4 regions of the Tistrella sp. genome follow, and region 1 is predicted to be linked to each of the others. Evidence: riboswitches for the same ligand, from Rfam matches in the RefSeq annotation. Region 1 holds a riboswitch; each other region holds the start of a gene.
The links. A riboswitch is a leader RNA that binds a small molecule or an ion and turns the genes downstream of it on or off. The one in region 1 is predicted to bind S-adenosylmethionine.
Positions count from the first base shown of each region.

Region 1 (5,579 bases):
ATCCGCTCGGGCGTGCCGTAAAGGCGAGCCTGTTTCATCTGGCCGTTCAGCCCCAGCACCACGCCGGCCAGCGCCGCCAGAGAGAAGCTGCGGCCATCGAGTGCCGCATGCAGCCGGGCCCGGAAATCGGTGATCAGGTCGTCCTCGGCCCGGTCGTGGGGCAGGGCGGTGCCGGCCACCGGGTCCAGATTGGCGATGGCACCGAGCGAGGTGCCGAGGTCACGGACCAGGAACAGATTATGGGTGCGGGCCAGATCGGCCAGCGACAGCTCGCGGGCGTCGTGCGGTTCCGACATCAGCGCCAGATAGAAGCGCAGTGCCTCGGCCGGGACCCGGTCGAGCAGGTCGTTCAGGAAGATCGCCCGGCCGGTCGAGGGGTCGAAGCTGCGGCCGGACAGGTCGGTCAGTGCCGGCGGCGCCACGATCCGGGTGTCGGTGATCGGCCCCAGATCCGGAATCTCGGCCACCGCCTCGATCAGGCTGCGGGCAGTGAGGGCATCACGGCCGGCGAAGACCGTCAGGCGCACCGGCATGGGCTTGTCGCCCAGTTGCCGGCCCTGCTGGCGGCGCAGCGGCAGCACGCCCGGGCCTTCGCCCTGGAAGGTGAGCACGCCGTCGATGCCGATCCCGGCGCGGCGCAGCGTGGCGGCCGCGCGGCCGCCCTCTTCGATGCCGTCCCGCAGGCTGCCGTCCCGGCTGCTGCGCGGCCGCGGCGCATCACCCGCCGCGACCAGCACCCGGGCCGACCGGCCCAGCAACCGCTGGCCGCGGGCATAGACATCGGCCGCCAGCCAGATGGATGCGAAACCGGCCGCATCGATATCCCGGTCGCCGGGCGGTGCGGCGCACAGAATCAGTTCATCGGTCAGCACCGTGGTCATTGCCGCGGCTCTCCCCTTGTGCCCTGTCGCGGTTGATGCCCTCTCGCGGGGTCGATGCCCGCGATCCGTCAAGGTTAGGAGGGGGGGCGACAGCCGTCAACATCAAGGGTTGTTCAATTGAAAACGAATGCGCGCAGAGAGATTTATGCCCCAGACAAACCGGCGCTGGTCGCCAGTCTTCCGCGCGGCCCTGCCGGCCGATGCAAATACCGCAAAAGGAAAACGCCCGGCCCATCCAGAGATGAACCAGGCGCTTTCAAAATCCGAGCGAGTGGCGGGAGTGACGGGACTTGAACCCGCGGCCTCCGGCGTGACAGGCCGGCGCTCTAACCAACTGAGCTACACCCCCGTAGCCTCTCGCGTGCCCCACCGTGTCTCAGTGGGTGCGCGGTTTATAGCCAGTCGGCGTGCGCTTGAAAAGCCCTTTTTTTCGACCTTGTGACGATTGCGCGTCGCCGCCACATGTTGAACCAAGAGGGCCGGTATCGGCGCCGGTCCGAGCACCAAAGTCGAGGACATCACCCATGCCCTTCCAAACCGAGGTCCGCCCGCCGAGTTCGACGATCATGCTCACCGCGCTCCGGATGCTGGCCATGCAGCCGGCCGACAAGCACCGGGTGGGGGAGCGTCTGCTGCAGGATCTGGCGCGCATCGCGCCCAAGGCGGCAGAACTGTGCGATCCGGCGGCGCGGGCCGAATTCGACCGCCGCGTGGTCATCGATCTCCGGCGCCTGCTGGTCTCCGGGTTGATCCGGCGGGGCGGCGATGGCCTGCTCGGCATCACCGATCGCGGGCGCGAGGCGCTGAAGGAGAACCCGGAAGGGCTCGACGACACCGTATTGATGCGCTACCCGGAATTTCGTGCCCATCTGGCCCGGCGCTGCGGCCTGGTGATCGACCCGGCCGCGGGGCTGGACGGCGCGATCGAGCCGCCGGTCGAGGGCGGCGACGCGCCGATGCGCAAGGCGCCGGTGGTCCGCGAGCTGCAGGAAGGCTTCATCGCCTTCCTGGACGGCCAGACCGCGACCGACAACCCCTATGAAACCGACACCCAGGCCTTCATCACCTGGGAAGAGGGCTATTGGGAGGCGGCAGGCATCGCCCGCAACGAGATGGCTTGAGCACCACACCATAGCCCTACATGCAAACGGGCCGCCCGGGGATGTCCCCGGGCGGCCCGTTCTTCGAGATCTGGGGACGGATCACCAGGCGACGACGAGCGCGCCCTTGTACTGCTCGTTGATCCAATCCTTGATCTTCTGGTCGTGATAGGCCTCGACCAGGGTCTTGGCCCAGGCGGCGTCGGCATCGACCTTGCGGACGGCGATCACGTTGGCATAAGGCGACTCGGCCGCCTCGCGCGCGATCGGGTCCTTCACCGGATCGAGCCCCGCCTCGACGGCGTAGTTGGTGTTCACGGCCGAGGCTGCGGTGTCGTCCAGCGAGCGCGGCAGCTGGGCGGCGTCGAGTTCGATGATCCGCAGGTTCTTGGGGTTCTCTGCGATGTCGAGCGGCGTGGCCTTGAGACCCGCCCCCTCGCGGAGCTTCAGCACGCCCTGGGCCTGCAGCAGCAGCAGGGCGCGGCCGCCATTGGTCGGGTCGTTCGGGATGGCGACCGAATCGCCGTCCTTCAGTTCGGCCAGGCTCTTGATCTTCTTCGAATAGATGCCGAGCGGGAAGACCACGGTCTTGGCGATCGACACCAGACCATAGCCGCGATCGGCATTCTGGTTGTCGAGATAGGGCTGGTGCTGGAACGAGTTCGCCTGGATATCGCCCGCGGCGAGCGCCTGGTTCGGCACGACATAGTCGCTGAACTCGATGATGTCGATATCGAGGCCCTTCGCGGCGGCGATCGGCTTCACCTGCTCCAGGATCTGGGCATGGGGGCCGGGGGTCACGCCGATCTTGATCTCTTCGGCCTGCGCCGCACCGGCGGCGACGAGCCCGAGGATGGCGGCCGCGCCGCCCAATGTCTTCAGAATCCGCATCTGGACTGGTGTCCCTGCATCTTGTCCGTCGGATCGGGGCCACGGGGGCGGCTGCAACCCTGATCCCGTCCGGCCGCCTCACCCTTGCGGGAGACCTGCCGGACCAAACACGAAAAAACCCGCGTGACAGCGTCGCGCGGGTTTCCGACCCCTCCGCTTTAGCTGCATTTGTAACGCGCCCGCAAGCTGTGGCTCAAATCGGCGCGACAGGGGCACCCTAAAACACCGCCACGCTTACGTCAATTGCCGATCGACAACACGGCAGCCATGTGGAAACCGCAGGCAATCCTGCCCGATTGCGAAACGGCAGCGGGCGCATGGCTTTCACCATGCGCCCGCCGCAGGCATTCCGCAGGGACCGGCCGATCAGGCCGACGTCGCCGCCGCCAGCGCCTGTTCGATGTCGGCGATGATGTCGTCGACATGCTCGATGCCGATCGAGAGGCGGACATAGCCCGGGGTCACGCCCGAGGCCTTCTGCTCCTCTTCCGACAGCTGGCTGTGGGTGGTGGTGGCCGGGTGGATGGCCAGGCTGCGCGCATCGCCGATATTGGCGACATGGTAGAGCAGCTTCAGCGCCTCGATGAAGGCGCGGCCGGCCTCGGCGCCGCCCTTGATCTCGAAGCCGATCAGCGCGCCATAGCCGCCCTTCAGATACTTATCGGCGCGGGCGCGCGCCTCACCCTCGGCCAGACTCGGATGGGTGACGGTCAGCACCGCCGGGTGCTCCGACAGGAACTTGGCGACCAGGGTCGCGTTCTTGTTGTGCTCGCGCATGCGCAGCGGCAGCGTCTCCAGGCCCTGAATGGTCTGGAAGGCGTTGAAGGGCGAGGCGGCGCAACCCAGGTCGCGCAGCAGGGTGACGCGGGCCTTGATGATATAGGCGATGGGGCCGAGCGGCTTCACCGCCTGGGTCCAGACCGCGCCGTGATAGCTGGCATCGGGGGTGTTCAGCAGCGGCTGACGCTCGGGGAAGGCCTCCCAGTCGAAGGTGCCGCCATCGATGATGATGCCGCCGATCGAGGTGCCGTGGCCGCCGATATACTTGGTGGTGGAATAGACCACCACGGCCGCGCCATGTTCAAGCGGCCGGGCGATGATCGGGGCGGCGGTGTTGTCGATGATCAGCGGGATGCCGAAGGACTTGCCGATCTCTGCGACCTCGGCGATCGGGAACACCCGAAGCTTGGGGTTGGGCAGGGTCTCGCCGTAATAGGCGCGGGTCCGGTCGTCGGTGGCGCGGCGGAAATTCTCAGGGTCGGACGGGTCGACGAAGCGGACCTCGATGCCCTGCTGGCGCAGCGTGTTGGCAAACAGGTTCCAGGTGCCGCCGTAAAGATCTGTCGACGAGACGACATTGTCGCCTGCCTGGGCGAGGTTCTGGATCGCCAGCGCCGAGGCCGCCTGACCGGACGAGACGGCGAGCGCCGCCACACCGCCCTCGAGGGCGGCCAGGCGCTGCTCCAGCACGTCGGTGGTCGGGTTCATGATCCGGGTATAGATGTTGCCCAGCTCCGACAGCGCAAACAGGTTGGCGGCCTTCGCGGTGCTTTCGAACTGATAGGAGGTCGTCTGATAGATCGGCACCGCCACCGCGCCGGTGGTGGGGTCCGCACGATAGCCCGCATGCAGAACGGCCGTCTCGGGGTGACGGTACTGGGTCATCTGGTCTCGCTCCCTGGATGGTGCCGGGCCCGGATCATGTCTTGAAGGGGGCAGTGCCGGCCCGTTGCGGCACTGTATATAAACGACACGCATTGTGGAACCGGCTTCAAACACAAAAAATCTTTGTCAATTTGGCAGAAAAAAAGCTCCCGGCGATGATGACCGCCGGGAGCAGAAGGGGCCGGGAGGCCCTGCGGGACAGGGAAGACGATGCTTCGCGGCCTGCGGCAGCTCAGCCGGGCAGGCCGGTGCCGCTGTCGGCCACTTCGCGATAGAGGGCGACCAGCGCGCCATGATCGTTGAAGCGGTCGGGGGTCGGATCGGCCGCCAGCCGGTCGCAGACCGCATCGATCTTGTCGATGTCGATCACCACCCCGGCCTCGGCGAGACGGCGGGTGATGGCGTTGCGCGGTGTGCCGCCGACCATGACCGCATTGGGGCGGAGCGCCGCCACCGGCCGCACCGGCCAGGCCTCGGCCGTGCGCGCCCAACCGAGATGGGTGGGGGCGGTGACGGTGCGGGCCTCGGTGCCGAGCAGCGGCTTGGTCGGCATCAGCGGCAGGCGGATCATCTCGCGCAGGGCATGGGCGGCTTCGATCACCGGCTCCAGCGCCACATCGGTCGCAAGCCCCATGCGCGGACCGTTGAGCCGCAGCTGGGCGATCGCCTCTTCGAGCGCGGTATTGCCGGCCCGCTCGCCGATGCCGCAAAGCGTCGCCTGGAAGCTGTCGGCGCCGGCTTCCAGCGCCGCCAGCGTGTTGGCGAGCGCCAGCCCCATATCGTCGTGGCAATGGGCCGAGAGGATCACGTCCGGACCGACCCAGGACCGCATGGCGCGGACCAGGGCGGCGAATTCATGGGGCAGGGCACAGCCGACCGTATCGGGGATCGCAACCGTGCGCGCGCCTGCTTCGACCGAGGCCTTGAGCAGGCGCTCCAGGAAGGGCAGGGAGCCCCGGGTGGCGTCTTCCGGGGCGACGGCGATGTCGTCGAACCCCAGAGAGGCCGCGTGGCGCACGCTGCGCACCGCCTCCTCGATCGC
Region 1 covers NZ_NYWI01000051.1:55,215-60,793, forward strand. Annotated here, with positions in the region: gene CMO28_RS16845 (class I tRNA ligase family protein) at 1-881, opposite strand, end outside; tRNA gene CMO28_RS16850 (tRNA-Asp) at 1,154-1,230, opposite strand; gene CMO28_RS16855 (hypothetical protein) at 1,258-1,449, opposite strand; gene CMO28_RS16860 (hypothetical protein) at 1,448-2,002, shown strand; gene CMO28_RS16865 (MetQ/NlpA family ABC transporter substrate-binding protein) at 2,084-2,863, opposite strand; SAM riboswitch at 3,010-3,087, opposite strand; gene CMO28_RS16870 (O-acetylhomoserine aminocarboxypropyltransferase/cysteine synthase family protein) at 3,239-4,537, opposite strand; gene CMO28_RS16875 (LeuA family protein) at 4,770-5,579, opposite strand, start outside.

Region 2 (5,579 bases), on a different contig from region 1:
GGCCTCCACCCGGGTGATCGGCTGGCAGGGCGGCAGCATCGCCAATGCCCATTTCATCGCCATTCCCGCCAATGCCGATGCCAAGGCGGGGGCGATGGTCTTCGCCAACATGCTGATCTCGCCCGAGGTTCAGGCCGCCAAGCTGGATCCGCAGATCTGGGGCGACATGACCGTGCTGTCAGCCGGGCGGCTGTCGGCAGAGGACCGGGCGGTGTTCCGCGACATCGATCTGGGCCCCGCCTGGCCGAGCGAAGAGGAGCTGGGCTCCGCCATCCCCGAGCCGCATCCCAGCTGGACCGACTGGCTGGAGGCCGAATGGGCGCGGCGCTATCTGGCCGGCTGAGCCGGGCGTGACCGGGCAGCCGGGTGCCGGAGACTGGCGGCCGGCGGCGCCGCCCGCGCGGTCGCCGCTGCTGGCCGCCGCCCCCTGGATCGCGGCCGCGGTGCTGGCACCGCCGCTGGCGGGCGGGCTGGTCGGGGCGGTCGCCGCGGCCCCGCTTTCCGCCTGGCGGCTGCTGGCGGCCGAGCCGGGCATCGGACGATCGATCCTGACCTCGGTTCTGGTGGCGGTGGCGGCGACCCTGATCTCGGCGGCGCTTGCCGGGGCGATCGCGGCCCTGGTCGCGGCACGCCCGGGCCGGGCCGGGGCGATCGAGCGGCTTGCCCTTGTCCTGGTGGCCGCCCCCCATGCCGCCGTGGCGGTGGGGCTCGCCTTCCTGATCGCGCCCACGGGACTGCTGTTCCGTCTGGCGGGCGACTGGGTCTATACGCGCGCCGACGGGCGGACGCTGCCGCCCGATCTGCCGTTGCCCGGCGATGCCTGGGGGCTGTCGCTGATCGCAGGGCTGGTGGTGAAAGAGATGCCCTTCCTGCTGGCGCTGACCATCGCGGCGCAGGAACGGGTGGGCGCGCACGCCGCACTCGATCGCGCGCGCAGCCTGGGCTGGCCGGCCGCCAGCGCCTGGTGGCGGGTGGTCGCACCGCAAATCTGGCCGCTGCTGCGCCTGCCGGTCGCGGCGGTGGCGGTCTATGGCCTCGGCACGGTCGACATGGCGCTGGTGCTGGGGCCCAGCCTGCCGCCGGTGCTGGCGGTGCGCAGCCTGTCGCTGCTGTTCGACCCCGATCCGGCCCGCGCGGCGGCCGGAGCCGCGGCCGCCCTGCTTCAGCTGGTCCTGGCGGTCGGTGTGATCCTGGCCGGGCTTTGCATCGAACGGCTGGTGCGGTGCGGCGGGGCTGACCGGCTGACCACCCGCCCCCGTCGGCCGCTGGCGCCCTTTGCCTCCCGCCTTGCCGCCGGGCTGGGGCTGCTGGTGCTGGTGATGGCGGTGCTGGCCGTGGTGACGCTGGTCTTCTGGGCCGGGGCTGCGGTCTGGCGCTTCCCCGACCCGCTGCCCGCCGGCTGGTCGACGGCACGGCTGACGGGCATGGCAGCCGGTCTGGCCCCTGCGGCGGGGGCAAGCGCGCTCTATGCCCTGCTGCCGGTGATCATCGCGGTGCCGCTGGCCCTGCTGCTGCTGGAAGGCCGGGACAGCCGCCCCGCAGGTGATGCTGGCGACGCGCTGATCTATCTGCCGCTGCTGCTGCCGCCGGCGGCGTTTCTGGCCGGGTTGCAGGGCCCCGTGCTGCGGCTTGGCCTGGATGGTACCGGGCTTGCCCTGGTCTGGTGCCATCTGGCGACGGTGTTTCCCTATGTCTTTCTGGCGCTGCGCGAAAGCTATCGCCGGACCGATCCGCGGCCGCGCCGGCTGGCCCGCAGCCTGGGCCGCAGCGGCTTCGGCGCCTGGGCGGCGGTGATGCTGCCGCTGACCGCACGGCCGCTGGCGGTGGCGGCGGCGATCGGCTTTTCGGCCGGGGTGGCGCAGTATCTGCCGGCGGTGATGATCGGTGGCGGCCGGATCCCGCTGCTAGCGACCGAAGCGGTTGCGGCTGCGGCCGGGCTGGACCGTCGGGCGGCGGCGGCGGCAGCCCTGCTGCTGGCCCTGCTGCCGGCGGCGGGCTTTCTGCTGGCGAGCCTGATCCCCGAGCCGGCCGGTGGCCGGAGGCGCCGATGAGCCTGGAGCTTGAGGAGGTGGCGGTGGCGATCGGCGGCCGCCGGCTGGTGGGGCCGCTGAACCTCGGCGTGTCGCCCGGGGTGATCGGGGCGGTGCTGGGGCCGTCGGGCATCGGCAAATCGACCCTGCTGGCGGTGATCGCCGGCATCGCCGACCCGGTCGTGGCCATGAGCGGCCGCATCCTTCTGGACGGAAGGCCGATCGACGACCTGCCGCCCGAGCGGCGCCGGGTGGGGCTGATGATGCAGGACGACCTGCTGTTTCCGCATCTGACGGTGGCCGCCAATATCGGTTTCGGCCTGCCGGCCGGGCTGGATCGGGCGGCGCGGCGGGACCGGATCGCCGCGGCGCTGGCCGAGGCCGGGCTGGACGGGCTGGGCGGGCGACATCCGGCGACCCTGTCGGGCGGGCAGCGGGCGCGGGTGGCGCTGATGCGCATGCTGGCTGCGGATCCCCGGGCGGTGCTGATGGACGAACCCTTCGCCCGGCTGGACCGGCCGCTGGCCGCACGCCTGAGGGCGCTGGTCTTCGACCGCCTGCGGAGGCGTGGTGTGCCGGCGCTGATCGTGACCCATGATCCCGACGAGGCCGCCGAGGCGGGCGGGCCGATCCTGCATCTCCATCCGCCGGATGGGGAATTCTCCTGACATGATCGGTACTTGACCCCCCGTGGCGGGCGGGCGTATCGTGCCTGTCGCGTCGCCGGGGCAGGACCTGGCGGCGATCGTGGGGATTTGGGCCGGCCGGCTTGCGGACCACGTTAATCACGCCGCTAAAAGGTCGGGGGCCGCGCACCGAACCCTTCACGCGCAGACCCGGCCAGAGGCCGGGTTTTTTTGTGGGCCGAAGACCATGCGGGATACCGAAGACCGGACGGATGTCGACGCCGACTGTGGCGACGGATTGTGGAAGGCCACGGCTGCAGCGGCCGGAACGGAAGCCGCGGCAGAGCGCGGGCTTGCGACACGCGGGCTTGCGACACTGGCGGTACGCGCCGGGCTGGACCGCAGCCCCCATGGCGAGACCGCCGAGGCGCTGTTCCTGAATTCGGGCTATGTCTATGACGACGCCGCCCGCGCTGAGGCGCGGTTCCGCGGCGAAGAGCCGGGCTTCGTCTACAGCCGCTACGGCAACCCGACGGTGCGGACCTTCGAGGCCCGCCTGGCGGCGCTGGAAGGTGCCGAGGCCTGCCGGGCGACCGCGTCGGGCATGTCGGCGGTGTGGAATGTGCTGATCTGCCAGCTTCGCGCCGGCGACCATGTCGTGGCGGCCGAGGCGCTGTTCGGATCCTGCCAGTACATCCTGGCCGAACTGCTGCCGCGCTTCGGCATCACCACCAGCTTCGTGCGCGGTGCCGATCTCGACGCCTGGGCGGCGGCGGTGCGCCCCGAGACCAAGCTGTTCTTCCTGGAGACGCCGTCCAATCCGCAGCTGGAGCTGATCGACCTGGCGGCGGTGGCCGAGATCGCCCATGCCCATGGCGCGACGCTGGTGGTCGACAACGTCTTCGCGACCCCGATCCTGCAGAAGCCGATGGCGCTGGGCGCCGATGTGGTGGTCTATTCCGCCACCAAGCATATCGACGGCCAGGGCCGGGTGCTGGGCGGGGCGATCCTGGCCAGCGAGGCGTTCTGCGACGGGGCGCTGCGCGACTTCCTGCGCCATACCGGCCCGACCCTCAGCGCCTTCAACGCCTGGGTGCTGCTGAAGGGGCTGGAGACGCTGCCGCTCAGGGTGCGGGAACAGACCCGCAGCGCCACCACCCTCGCCCGCCGTTTCGAGGGCCATCCCGCCCTCAACCGGCTGGTCTATCCGGGGCTCGCCTCCCATCCCGGCCATGATCTGGCCCGGCGGCAGATGGCGGGCGGCGGCACGTTGCTGGCCTTCGATTTCAAGGGCGGCAAGGAAGCGGCCTTCCGCTTCCTGAACCGGCTGGAGATTGCCGACATCTCGAACAATCTGGGCGACGCAAAGACGCTGGCGACCCATCCCGCCACCACCACCCATCAGCGGCTGCCGGCCGAGGTGCGGGCGGCGGTGGGCATCGGCGACGGCCTGGTCCGGGTGTCGATCGGGCTTGAGGATGTCGAGGATCTGGCGGCCGATCTGGCGGCGGCACTCGACGCCGCCTGAGGCCATTGCTGCCCCTGAAACGGGTGTCGGGACACCCCGTCCCGACATCCTGGGGGCATCACCGCTTGCGCTCCGCCCTGGAAATCGGTTGCATGGGTCGCGATATTCCCTGTCCGGGCCCCTTCCGGGCCCGTCGATCCACGTTGCAGCAGGTAGGACCCATGGCGGCGGACCACGAATACAGCGCGACCACCCGCTCGATCATGGTGGCGGTGCGCCCGTTCTACGTCGACGACCAGTCCTCGCCCGAGGACGGGCAGTTCGTCTTCGCCTATCGCATCCGGATCGAGAACCACGGCGACGAGACGGTGCAGCTGCGTGCCCGCCATTGGCGGATCATCGACGGCCTGGGCCGGCTGCAGGAGGTTCGCGGTGCGGGTGTGGTCGGCGAACAGCCGGTGCTGGCGCCGGGCGAGAGCTTCGAATACACCAGCGGGGCGCCGCTCACCACGCCTTCGGGCATCATGGGCGGCAGCTACCAGATGGAGAGCGCCGGCGGCGAGACCTTCGAGGTCCAGATCCCGACCTTTTCGCTCGACAGCCCCCATGCGGCGCACACGATCAACTGATTCTGATCCCGGTTCTGCCGTGGCCCGCGCTTGCAGGTGCCTGCGCTGCGACCTATAGTCAGAGTTACGTCGAACACATCATCAGCAATCAATGGTTGATATGTGCTTCGGATCGTGGGCAGGATGATCCGCCGTATCGCGGCTCGCCGGCCCACACCATCGCGGCTCCGTCGCGATACGCTCTCCACCCCGGTGATCCATCGGTTGCGGGCTTGCGTAAACGAAACGGAATCCGCACACGGCCGGAAGCCCGATGCGCCGTCCCCCGCCGTTCGCGTGGGCCCGCTGCGCACCTGCCGGCCGCACCCTGGGAGTTGCACGTCAGATGACACGTGAAAACGTCGTGGCCGTGAAAATGGGAGGCCCGGCAGAGGTCGGCGCATCCGAGGCGCCGAAGGCCGCTGCCCCCGAAGGCCGCCCCAGCCGCGCCGAGGCGGAAGCCGCCGTGCGGACCCTGATCCGTTGGGCGGGCGACGACCCGGACCGCGAGGGCCTGCTGTCCACGCCCGACCGCGTGGTGCGGTCTTACGAGGAATTCTTCGCGGGCTATGTTCAGGATCCGGTCGAGATCCTGCAGCGGACCTTCGAAGAGACCGACGGCTATGACGAGGTCGTCGCCCTGCGTGGCATCCGGATCGAGAGCTATTGCGAGCATCACATGGTGCCGATCATCGGCGTCGCCCATGTGGCCTATCTGCCGCGCAGCCGCGTGGTGGGCATTTCCAAGCTCGCCCGCGTGGTGGAGGCCTTCTCGAAGCGCCTGCAGATCCAGGAGAAGCTGACCTCGCAGATCGCCAATGCGATCGAGGAAGTGCTGCAGCCCAAG
Region 2 covers NZ_NYWI01000030.1:77,585-83,163, forward strand. Annotated here, with positions in the region: gene CMO28_RS09270 (ABC transporter substrate-binding protein) at 1-343, shown strand, start outside; gene CMO28_RS09275 (hypothetical protein) at 351-2,051, shown strand; gene CMO28_RS09280 (ATP-binding cassette domain-containing protein) at 2,048-2,698, shown strand; SAM riboswitch at 2,768-2,847, shown strand; gene metZ (O-succinylhomoserine sulfhydrylase) at 2,904-4,184, shown strand; gene apaG (Co2+/Mg2+ efflux protein ApaG) at 4,346-4,753, shown strand; gene folE (GTP cyclohydrolase I FolE) at 5,109-5,579, shown strand, end outside.
Region 2: it holds a riboswitch for S-adenosylmethionine, as region 1 does, so the genes downstream of both, metZ (O-succinylhomoserine sulfhydrylase) here and CMO28_RS16865 (MetQ/NlpA family ABC transporter substrate-binding protein) in region 1, are expected to answer to the same signal.

Region 3 (5,579 bases), on a different contig from region 1:
GGGCTCGGCACCCGCGAAGGTGTGGTGCTGATGTGCCTGGCCGAAAGCCTGCTGCGCGTGCCCGATGCTGCCACCGCCGACCGGCTGATCCGCGACAAGCTGGGCGAGGCCGATTGGGATGCGCATCTGGGCCGCGCCGACAGCCTGTTCGTGAATGCATCAACCTGGGGGTTGATGCTGACCGGACGGGTGATCCGGCTGGCGCCCGAGGACGTCGCCGGCGGTGCCTCTTCGGCCATCGGCCGGCTGGTGTCGCGGTCGGGCGCGCCGGTGATCCGCCAGGCCCTGCATGCCGCGATGCGCATGATGGGTAAGCAGTTCGTCCAGGGGCGGAACATTCAGGAAGCGCTGGATCGTGCCCGCGCCGGCTGGGCGAAGGGCTGGCGCCATTCCTTCGACATGCTGGGCGAGGCCGCCCGCACCGAGGCCGATGCCACCCGCTATCACGAGGCCTATCTGGCGGCGATCCGCGCGGTCGGCAAGACGGCCCCGCGGGAGCTGGACGAGATCACCCGTCCCAGCGTGTCGGTGAAGCTCTCGGCGCTGCATCCGCGCTACGAGGCGGCCAAGGACGGCCGCATGCTGAAGGCACTGGGCGGCCGGCTGGCCGAACTGGCGCGCGAGGCGAAGGCGGTGGGCATCGGGCTCACCATCGATGCCGAAGAGGCCGACCGGCTCGACATCTCGCTCGACCTGCTGGAAGGTGCCGCGGCCGACCCGGCGCTTGCCGGCTGGAACGGTCTGGGGCTGGCGGTCCAGGCCTATCAGAAGCGCGCCCATGCGGTGATCGATCATGTGGTGGAGCTGGCCGGGCGCACCGGCCGCATCATCCCCACCCGTCTGGTCAAGGGCGCCTATTGGGACACCGAGATCAAGCGGGCGCAGGAACGCGGTCTCAGTTCCTTCCCGGTCTTCACCCGCAAGGAGGCGACCGACGTCTCCTATCTCGCCTGCGCCCGCCGCATGCTGGCGGCGCGCGACCGGCTCTATCCGATGTTCGCCACGCATAACGCCCATACCGTGGCGGCGATCGACGTGATGGCCGGCAATGACCGCCGCTTCGAATATCAGCGCCTGCACGGTATGGGCGAGCCGCTTTACGAGGCGGCGCTGGGCGATGCGCCGTCGAAGGGCGGCGTCAGCTGCCGGATCTATGCGCCGGTCGGCGCACATGAGGATCTTCTGCCCTATCTGGTCCGGCGCCTGCTCGAGAACGGGGCCAATACCTCGTTCGTGCATCGCCTGGCCGATGAGAGCGTCGCCATCGGCGATCTGGTCGCCGACCCGGTGGCGAAGCTTGCCGGCCGGGCCTCGCGGCCCAACCCGTCGATCCCGCTGCCGGGTGCGATCTATGCCCCCGAACGGCCGAACAGCCAGGGGCTGGATCTGGCCGATCCGCTGGTGGTGATGGAGCTGGACGCCGCCGTCGCCGCTGCCGCCGCCATGCCCGCCGAGGCCTCGGCGATCGTCGAGGGCCGGGATCGCGGCGGCGCCTTTGCGGAGATCCGCAGCCCCGCCGACCGCGCGGTGGTGGTGGGGCGCGTGGCCGAGGCCGACGATGCCGCGGTCGAGGCGGCGATCACGGCCGCCCGCGCTGCCTGGGGCCGCTGGGATGCGCTGGGCGGGCCCGCCCGCGCCACCGTGCTGGAGGCGATCGCCGATCGCTACTGGGCCGACCGCCACCGCGCCTTCGCGATCCTGATCCGCGAGGCCGGCAAGACCTGGCCGGATGCCGTGGCCGAGATCCGCGAGGCGATCGATTTCCTGCGCTACTACGCCGCCCGGGCCCGCGCCGATTTCGCCGGCCCCGTCACCCTGCCCGGGCCGGTGGGCGAGAGCAACGAGATCCGGCACTCGGGCCGCGGTGTCTTCGCCTGTATCTCACCCTGGAACTTTCCGCTCGCGATCTTCACAGGCCAGGTGTCCGCAGCCCTTGCCGCCGGCAATGCGGTGCTGGCCAAGCCGGCCGAGCAGACCCCGCTGATCGCCGCCTGGGCGGTGCGCCACATGCTGGCGGCCGGCGTGCCGGCCGGCGCCATCGCGCTGCTGCCCGGCGACGGTGCCCGGGTCGGTGCGAAGCTGGTCGCCGACGAGCGGGTCGCCGGCATCGCTTTCACCGGCTCGACCGAGACCGCGAAGCTGATCAACCGCGGCCTTGCGGGGCGTGACGGGCCGATCGTGCCGCTGATCGCCGAGACCGGCGGGCTCAACGCCATGATCGTCGACAGTTCTGCGCTGCCCGAACAGGTGGTGGCGGATGTGCTGACCTCGGCCTTCGGCTCTGCCGGCCAGCGCTGTTCGGCGCTGCGCCTGCTGTGTGTGCAGAAGGATGTCGCCGACCGGATCGAGACCATGCTCGCCGGCGCCATGGCGGTGATGGAGGTGGGCGACCCGATGCGGCTCGCGACGGATGTCGGGCCGGTGATCGATGCCGAGGCGCTGGACGGGCTGAAGGCCCATCTGGCGGCGCTGAAGGCGGCCGGCCAGACGAAAATCGCCGAGGCACCGCTGCCGGCCAGGGCCGAAGCCGGCACCTTCCTCGCCCCGACCGCCTGGCGGATCGACAGCCCCGACCGCCTGACCCGCGAGGTCTTCGGGCCGGTGCTCCATATCTGGCGCTATGAGGCGCGGGATCTGGAGGCGGTGGTACAGCGGATCAATGCCTATGGCTATGGGCTGACCATGGGCGTGCACAGCCGCATCGACCGGACGGTGCGCCGGGTGGCGGAGCTGGCCCGGGTGGGCAATCTCTATGTCAATCGCAGCATGATCGGTGCTGTGGTCGGCACCCAGCCCTTCGGCGGCGAGGGGCTGTCGGGCACCGGCCCCAAGGCCGGCGGTCCGCGCTATCTGCATCGGTTTGCGGTCGAGCGCGTGCTGTCGGTCAATACCGCCGCCGCCGGCGGCGACACCCGGCTGATGACCACCATCGCCGACGGCGGCGACTGAGCGTTCCGGCCCGTCACCCGCTCTGCAAGGCTGCGCATGGCGGCCATTGCAGAGCGGGTGCGATGGCCTTATGATCCGCGCCACATCAAGAGTTGGGGCGACGCCCAACGCCAACCTGCCGCATCCGGGCAAGGTGGCACTCCCTCGTGATCCCTGCGATCGGGAAGATGTGGCCGAGCCGGCAATCAAACGGATCACGCCACCGCGTCCGCCCCTGACATGCCGAGTGGGGACGCGCCGATGCCGATCAAGATTCCTGACGATTTGCCCGCCCGCCGCACATTGGAAGCGGAAGGGGTGATGGTGATGGGTGAGACCGACGCGGTCCGCCAGGACATCCGCCCGCTGCGCATCGGCCTGCTCAACCTCATGCCCAACAAGATCCGGACCGAGACCCAGTTCGCCCGGCTGCTCGGCTCCACGCCGCTGCAGGTGGAGTTGACCCTGGTCAAGATCACCGACCATGTCTCGCGCCACACCGCCACCGACCATATGTCGGCCTTCTACCGGCCCTGGGCCGAGGTTGCGACCGAACGCTTCGACGGGTTCGTGATCACCGGTGCACCGGTCGAACGGCTGCGCTTCGAAGAGGTCACCTACTGGGACGAGCTGCGCCGGATCCTCGACTGGACCCAGACCAATGTTCATCGCAACCTGACGATCTGCTGGGGCGCGCAGGCGGCGGTGCATCACTTCCACGGCATGGCCAAATACGACCTGCCCGCCAAGGCCTTCGGGCTTTATGCCCACCGGGTGCTGGCGCCGGCCTCGCCCTGGCTGCGCGGCTTTCCGGACATCTTCACCACGCCGGTCTCGCGCTGGACCGAGGTGCGGGCCGAGGATGTGCCCGCTTCGAGCGGCATGACCGTGCTGGCCGAAAGCGATCAGACCGGTCTCTGTCTGCTCGACGACCCGGCCCACCGGGCACTCCACATGTTCAATCATCTGGAATACGACACGGTCTCGCTGGCGGAAGAATATCACCGGGACGTCGCGGCCGAGGTGCCTGTGACCCTGCCGGTCGGCTATTTCCCCGGCGACGATCCCGGTCGCCTGCCTCACAACCTCTGGCGTGGCCATGCCCATCTGCTGATCGGCAACTGGATCAACGAGATTTACCAGACCACCCCCTTCGATCTGGGGCGGATCGGGATCGAGGATCACGTGCCCTCCGGCCGGTGACGACGGTCAGGTCCGGGGAAGCTTCGTGATCTCGTCGCGCACTGCGGCCAGGATCTCGTCCGACAGCGCGCGGTCACTGGCCTCGGTGGCACGGGCAAGTGCCAGGCCGCCGACCAGGGCCGACATCACCAGGATTGCCCGGTTGCGGTCGCCCCCGGCCCCGGCCAGTGCCGGGAAGCGCGCCGCCAGGGTGTCGATGAAACGGTCGACCCCCTCGGCATAGCTCGTCTGCACGCCGGGCTCCTGCCGCGGCACGTCGGTCGCCAATGCCGCGATCGGGCAGCCGATGTCGCGACGGCTGCGATGGGTGTCGGACAGATAGGTCTCGACAAAGCGGCCGAGATCGCGGCCCGCCTGGTCGCGCCCCGCCTCCAGCCGCTCGATCGTGTCGCCGAAGGCCTTGCCGCAGGCTTCGGCGGCAAGTGCGTCCTTGGACGCGAAATGGCCGTAGAAGCCGCCATGGGTGAGCCCGGCGGCCTTCATGATCTCGGCCACGCCGACACCATCGAAGCCGCGCTCGCGAAACAGCCGGGCGGCCGCCTTCACGATGGCGGCCCGGTTGGCGGCCGCCTGTTCCCTGGTCACCTTCACCGCTTTGGCCCCCTCTCTTCCGCACGTCGATCGGACGCGCATGCATCGATCTGCTCTTGACGGCGGGTATGACGTTCATCATCAATAAAACATGATGGCCGTCATCATAAACCGAACGCCGTTGGGCGGCAATGCGGCGGTGGACGGCAGGGCAGTCGACGGCTGCCGGGCCTGGGCAGGAGCGGACGAATGGCATCGACGGTGATCGCGGCGGCCCTTGCCCGCCGGCGGATCCATTACGGCTGGGTGGTCGCGGGCACGACCTTTCTCACCATGCTGGTGGCGGCAGGGGCGGTGGGCGCGCCCGGCGTGCTGCTGTTGCCGTTGCAGCGGGATTTCGGCTGGCAGACGTCCGAGATTTCCGGCGCCATGGCGATCCGCCTGCTGCTGTTCGGCCTGATGGGGCCGTTTGCAGCGGCGCTGATCAACCGTTTCGGCGTCCGGCGCATGGTGCTGGCGTCGCTGTCCACCGTGGGCGGCGGGCTGGCGCTCTCGCTGGCGATGACCGAACTCTGGCAGTTGATCCTGCTCTGGGGCGTGGTGGTCGGCATCGGCACCGGCATGATCGCCATGGTGCTGGGGGCGACGGTCGCGACCCGCTGGTTCGTGAAGCGGCGCGGCCTGGTGATCGGCCTGCTGACCGCCTCCACCGCCACCGGCCAGCTGGTGTTCATGCCGCTGATCGCCTGGATCGCCGACGGCATGGGCTGGCGCCCCGCGGTGATGCTGCTCTGCGGATTGATGGCGCTGGCGGCGATCCTGGCCCTGATTCTGCTCCGCGACCGCCCGTCCGATCTGGGCCTGCCGGCCTATGGCGAGACCGAGGTGATGCCGCCGCCGGCAGGCCCGGCTGGCGC
Region 3 covers NZ_NYWI01000003.1:2,227-7,805, forward strand. Annotated here, with positions in the region: gene putA (bifunctional proline dehydrogenase/L-glutamate gamma-semialdehyde dehydrogenase PutA) at 1-2,949, shown strand, start outside; SAM-I-IV-variant riboswitch at 3,027-3,148, shown strand; gene CMO28_RS00210 (homoserine O-succinyltransferase) at 3,190-4,131, shown strand; gene CMO28_RS00215 (TetR/AcrR family transcriptional regulator) at 4,138-4,722, opposite strand; gene CMO28_RS00220 (MFS transporter) at 4,912-5,579, shown strand, end outside.
Region 3: it holds a riboswitch for S-adenosylmethionine, as region 1 does, so the genes downstream of both, CMO28_RS00210 (homoserine O-succinyltransferase) here and CMO28_RS16865 (MetQ/NlpA family ABC transporter substrate-binding protein) in region 1, are expected to answer to the same signal.

Region 4 (4,709 bases), on a different contig from region 1:
AGGGATGCGCAGCGGTTGCAGGTCCGCCCTGCGGTCCGGGTCAACCGCGCCGGAAACTCATGAAGACCGGCACACGCCCGGCGGCACGGGCCTTCGCTTCGTAGCGGGTCTCGATCTGCCCGTCCGGCCGCCGCTGCCAGTCGCCCGGCCGCCGGGCCTCCCAGCTGAAATCGGGATGGGCGCGAAGATGGGCCAGCGTCCAGGCGCAGAGATCGGGATGGTCGGTGGCGGCGATCAGCCGCCCGCCCGGCCGCAGCACGCGGGCAAGCCCCGCCACCGTCTCCGTCTGGATGAAGCGGCGCTTGTTGTGGCGGCGCTTGGGCCAGGGGTCCGAGAACAGCAGGTAGACCCGGGCCAGCGAGGCATCGGGCAGGGCATCGAGCAGTTTCGCCGCATCGTCGCCCAGCACCCGGACATTGCGCAGCCCCCGGCGCTCCAGCTCCACCAGAAAGGCCGACATGCCGCCGATATAGGGCTCGCAGCCGATGAAGCCGGTATCCGGTTCGGCCTCGGCCCGGGCAATCAGATGCTCGCCGCCACCGAATCCGATCTCGACCACGATTTCGCGCATCGGCCGGCCGAACAGCCCGGCGGGCTCCAGCCGCGTCCCGGGTTCCGGCAGGGCGATTGCCAGTTCGGGCAGGGTCTCTTCCATCGCCCGGCTGCGCCCGGCCTTGAGCGGACGCCCCACCCGGCGGCCGAAATGGCGGCGGCCCATGCTTTCACCGGCGGCATCCGCCAGGGTATCGGTCCCGGGGGTCCGGGTATCGTCGGCGCTGGTCATCGTCGGCACGGGTCCGGCTTGCGGCTGAAGATCGGGTCGGAAACGCAACGGGGCGGCGGCCGTTCCCGGCCGCCGCCCCGCTGATCGCACGAATGGGGATCAGAGCACAAGCTGCTTGATCGTCTCCGCCAGATCGGTCTTCTCCCACGAGAAGCCGCCATCGGCCTCGGGGTCGCGGCCGAAATGGCCGTAGGCCGCAGTGCGGCCGAAGATCGGCCGGTTCAGCTTCAGATGCTCGCGGATGCCACGCGGCGTCAGGTTCATCGCCTCGCGGAGCGCATTCTCGAGCTTCGCCTCGTCGACCTGGCCGGTGCCGTAGGTGTCGACATAGACGGACAGCGGATGCGACACGCCGATCGCATAGGCGAGCTGGATGGTGCAGCGATCGGCAAGGCCGGCCGCCACCACGTTCTTCGCCAGATAGCGTGCGGCATAGGCGGCCGAGCGGTCGACCTTGGTGGGGTCCTTGCCCGAGAACGCACCGCCACCATGGGGAGCGGCACCGCCATAGGTGTCGACGATGATCTTGCGGCCGGTGAGGCCGGCATCGCCATCCGGGCCGCCGATCACGAAATTGCCGGTCGGGTTGATGTAGAGCCCGGCGTCGTCGCACATCCAGCCGGCCGGCAGCGAGGCTTCGATGACCGGCAGGACGGCCGCGCGGACCTCTTCCTGCGACGCCGAGGCCAGATGCTGGGTCGACAGCACGATCGAGGTCGCGCGCACCGGCTTGCCGTCGACGTATTCCAGCGTCACCTGGCTCTTGGCATCGGGGCCGAGCACCGAGATGTCGCCCGAACGGCGGGCCGTGCGCAGGTTGCGCAGGATGGTGTGGGCATAGTGGATCGGCGCCGGCATCAGCGCGTCGGTCTCACGGCAGGCATAGCCGAACATGATGCCCTGGTCGCCGGCACCTTCATCCTTGTTGCCGGCGGCATCCACGCCCATGGCAATGTCGGCCGACTGCTCGTGCAGCAGCACCTCGACCTTCGCCGTGTTCCAGTGGAAGCCGTCCTGCTCATAGCCGATGTCGCGAATCACCTCGCGAGCGACACGTTCGATCGTGTCGGGCGCGGTGTCGCCATGCGAGCGGATTTCGCCCGCGATCACCACGCGATTGGTGGTGGCAAGCGTCTCGCAGGCGACGCGGGAATAGGGATCTGCGGCGAGCAGATGATCCAGCACCGCATCCGAAATCCGGTCACAGATCTTGTCCGGATGTCCTTCGGAAACCGATTCGCTGGTAAAAAGATAGTTGCTGCGGGCCATGGCGCGTGTTCAACCCCTCAAGAACCGACGACGGACCACGAGATCGGAATCCGTGGTCCGGGCACCATCGCGGGTGGCGAACCGCGCTGGCACCACTGATGGACTCCGTGCGTCTGGGTTCTCGGCAGATAACGCGACAGCGCACCACCAAGCCCACTTAGCGCACTGTTTAACGTGGCGGCAAGCGGCACAAATCCGACCACGGACGATGTAGCGACATCCACGTCTACGCCGGGTGCGCTATCTACACCCTACATATTCACGCAGAAGTTTCAACTTCGTCGTCAGATGAAACTTTCACGGTACGACATCGGAATCAAGAGTGCTTTTTTGAGAGGCAGTCGCGAGGCCGTCGCTGATGGTCCTTGCAAGTTCAACCAGCCGCGCACGCGCACGCGGGTCCTGAATGCGGGAGAAGTTGAAGGCCAGGGTCTGCGCCTCGGGCCCGTCCATGACGAGCCAGTCGAACCCGTCGTCGATCCCGTCCGCGCTCTCTTCGGCCGTCACCGTTCCGACGTCCTCGTAAAAGAACGACACCGGAACATTGAGCGCATGCGCAATGAGGAACAGCCGTCCCGCGCCGATGCGGTTCGCCCCACGTTCATATTTCTGAATTTGCTGGAACGTCAGACCGACCCGCTGTCCCAGCTTTTCCTGACTAAGCCCCATCAGCTGGCGGCGAAGCCGCACCCGGCCACCGACATGGGCATCAATTGGGTTCAGTCGCGTCGCCATCCGTCACATCCCTCCTCGCTCACGGCTGCCTTCAATTCCGGCCCGTTTGTCAGGCGGATAGATGACATCACGCCATGGCATGGGTCAACCCCGGCGCGCGCATTGCAATGGCCGAAACGCGCATTCCGGGTTGCATTGCAAGCCCTACTCGCCTTTGATGACATGTGGCCAACGCCTCGATTGCCGGCTTCGACGCCACGGCGTCGACAGGTAGCCGAACAACCGGTCTGCGATCCGATGCCCCCCGGTCAGGCTCGCCACACGCGAAAGCGGCCGTTTTTCAACCCCGGGCCATCACACCCTGCCATCAGTTTCTCCTCTGCCGGATACGCCGTCCCAGGCCGCCCGGCAGGAAGGCGAGCGCCAGAACGATCAGGCCCGCCAACGCGGCCGAGGCATCGCCGAGGCGGGCATAAAGCGTGGGGGGCAGAGCTGCGGGCAGCGGCCCGTCCAGCACGCCCCGGCGGTCCAGCTCCAGCAGGGCGATGATCCGCCCAAGCGGATCGACGATCGCCGAAATGCCGTTATTCGCCGCACGGACCAGCGGCAGCCCTTCCTCGATGCTCCGCAGCCGGGCGGACGCGAAATGCTGATGGGGCCCCGCCGTCAGGCCGAACCATCCGTCATTGGTGACGTTCAGCAAAAAGCCCGGCCGGACCATGGGCGCCGCCCCCGCCGTCACCTCCCCCGGAAAGATCGCCTCATAGCAGATCAGCGGGCTGGCCGGCGGCAGCCCGGGCAGCGCCAGCGTCGCCGGGCCGGGGCCGGGCGTGAAATCGATGCTGCCGGCGGTAAGCTTCGGGAAGGGGTTGAATTCGCGCAGCGGCACATATTCGCCGAAGGGTACCAGATGTGCCTTGTCGTAGACGCCCACGATCCGCGCCCGATCATCGATCGCCATCACCGAGTTGAACACCCGCGGCTGCGGTTCCGTTCCCGCCGGCGCGCCGGCCGGCGGTGGCGTCCATTCCACACGGGGGGCGCCCGTGATCAAAAGACCGCCCGGCGGCACGGCCCGGGCCAGCACCTCGCGAACCTCGGCTTCCTGCTGCGGATAGTAGCCGACGGCCGTCTCGGGCCAGATCACGTCGGTGATGGTGTCGAAGCCCGGCCCCCGGGTCAGATCCAGATGCGTGCGCAGATGCTGCGCCTTCATCCCGCCGCGCCATTTTTCCTTCTGGTCGATCGCGGCCTGGACAAGGCGGAGTTTCACCCCCGGCACCATGACCGTCGGATGGGCCTCGAGACGCAGGGCGCCCCACAGGCCGACGCCCGCCAGCACCACAAGAATCAGCCCCCCGGTCATCGCCGCCGGCCGGCGGTCCCCCGGCTCCCGCACCAGCAGCAGCGCCGGGGCTGCAAAGACGGCGACGGCAAGCAGGCCCATGCCATAGGTGCCGACGATCGCGGCCCCCTGCGCCAGGGCGGGCACGGCCAGAACCGAGGCACCGGCCAGATTCCAGGGAAATCCCGTCAGCAGATGGCCGCGCAGCCACTCGGCCGCCACCCATGCCACCGCCAGAAACAATACCCGCCCGGCGCCCTTCGGCGCCGCGCGGGCCTGCGCCATGCCGGCCAGCCCCGTAAAGATTGCAAGTCCGGCCGACAGCCCCAGAACCGAGGGCACGGCCAGCGCGCCGAAGGCCGCCGCGTCGACGAAGAAGGCGACGCCGATCCAGTACAGCCCGGCCGCGAACTGGCCGAGCCCGAAAGCCCAGCCTGTCCAGAACCCCGGCCAGAGCCGGCCGCGGACGCCATCGAGCAGCAGCAGAAGCAGGGGGAAGGCAACGAAGCCCAGGGGCCAGGCGTCGGCCGGCGGCAGCGCCGCCGTCGACAGGCCGCCGGCCAGGGCCGCCAGTCCCAGACGTGCACGCACGCCAAGCCCGCCGATCCGGTCGGCGAGGCGGTGCAATCGGCCTTC
Region 4 covers NZ_NYWI01000028.1:114-4,822, forward strand. Annotated here, with positions in the region: gene trmB (tRNA (guanosine(46)-N7)-methyltransferase TrmB) at 41-784, opposite strand; gene metK (methionine adenosyltransferase) at 884-2,053, opposite strand; SAM riboswitch at 2,190-2,266, opposite strand; gene CMO28_RS06780 (helix-turn-helix domain-containing protein) at 2,351-2,788, opposite strand; gene lnt (apolipoprotein N-acyltransferase) at 3,096-4,700, opposite strand.
Region 4: it holds a riboswitch for S-adenosylmethionine, as region 1 does, so the genes downstream of both, metK (methionine adenosyltransferase) here and CMO28_RS16865 (MetQ/NlpA family ABC transporter substrate-binding protein) in region 1, are expected to answer to the same signal.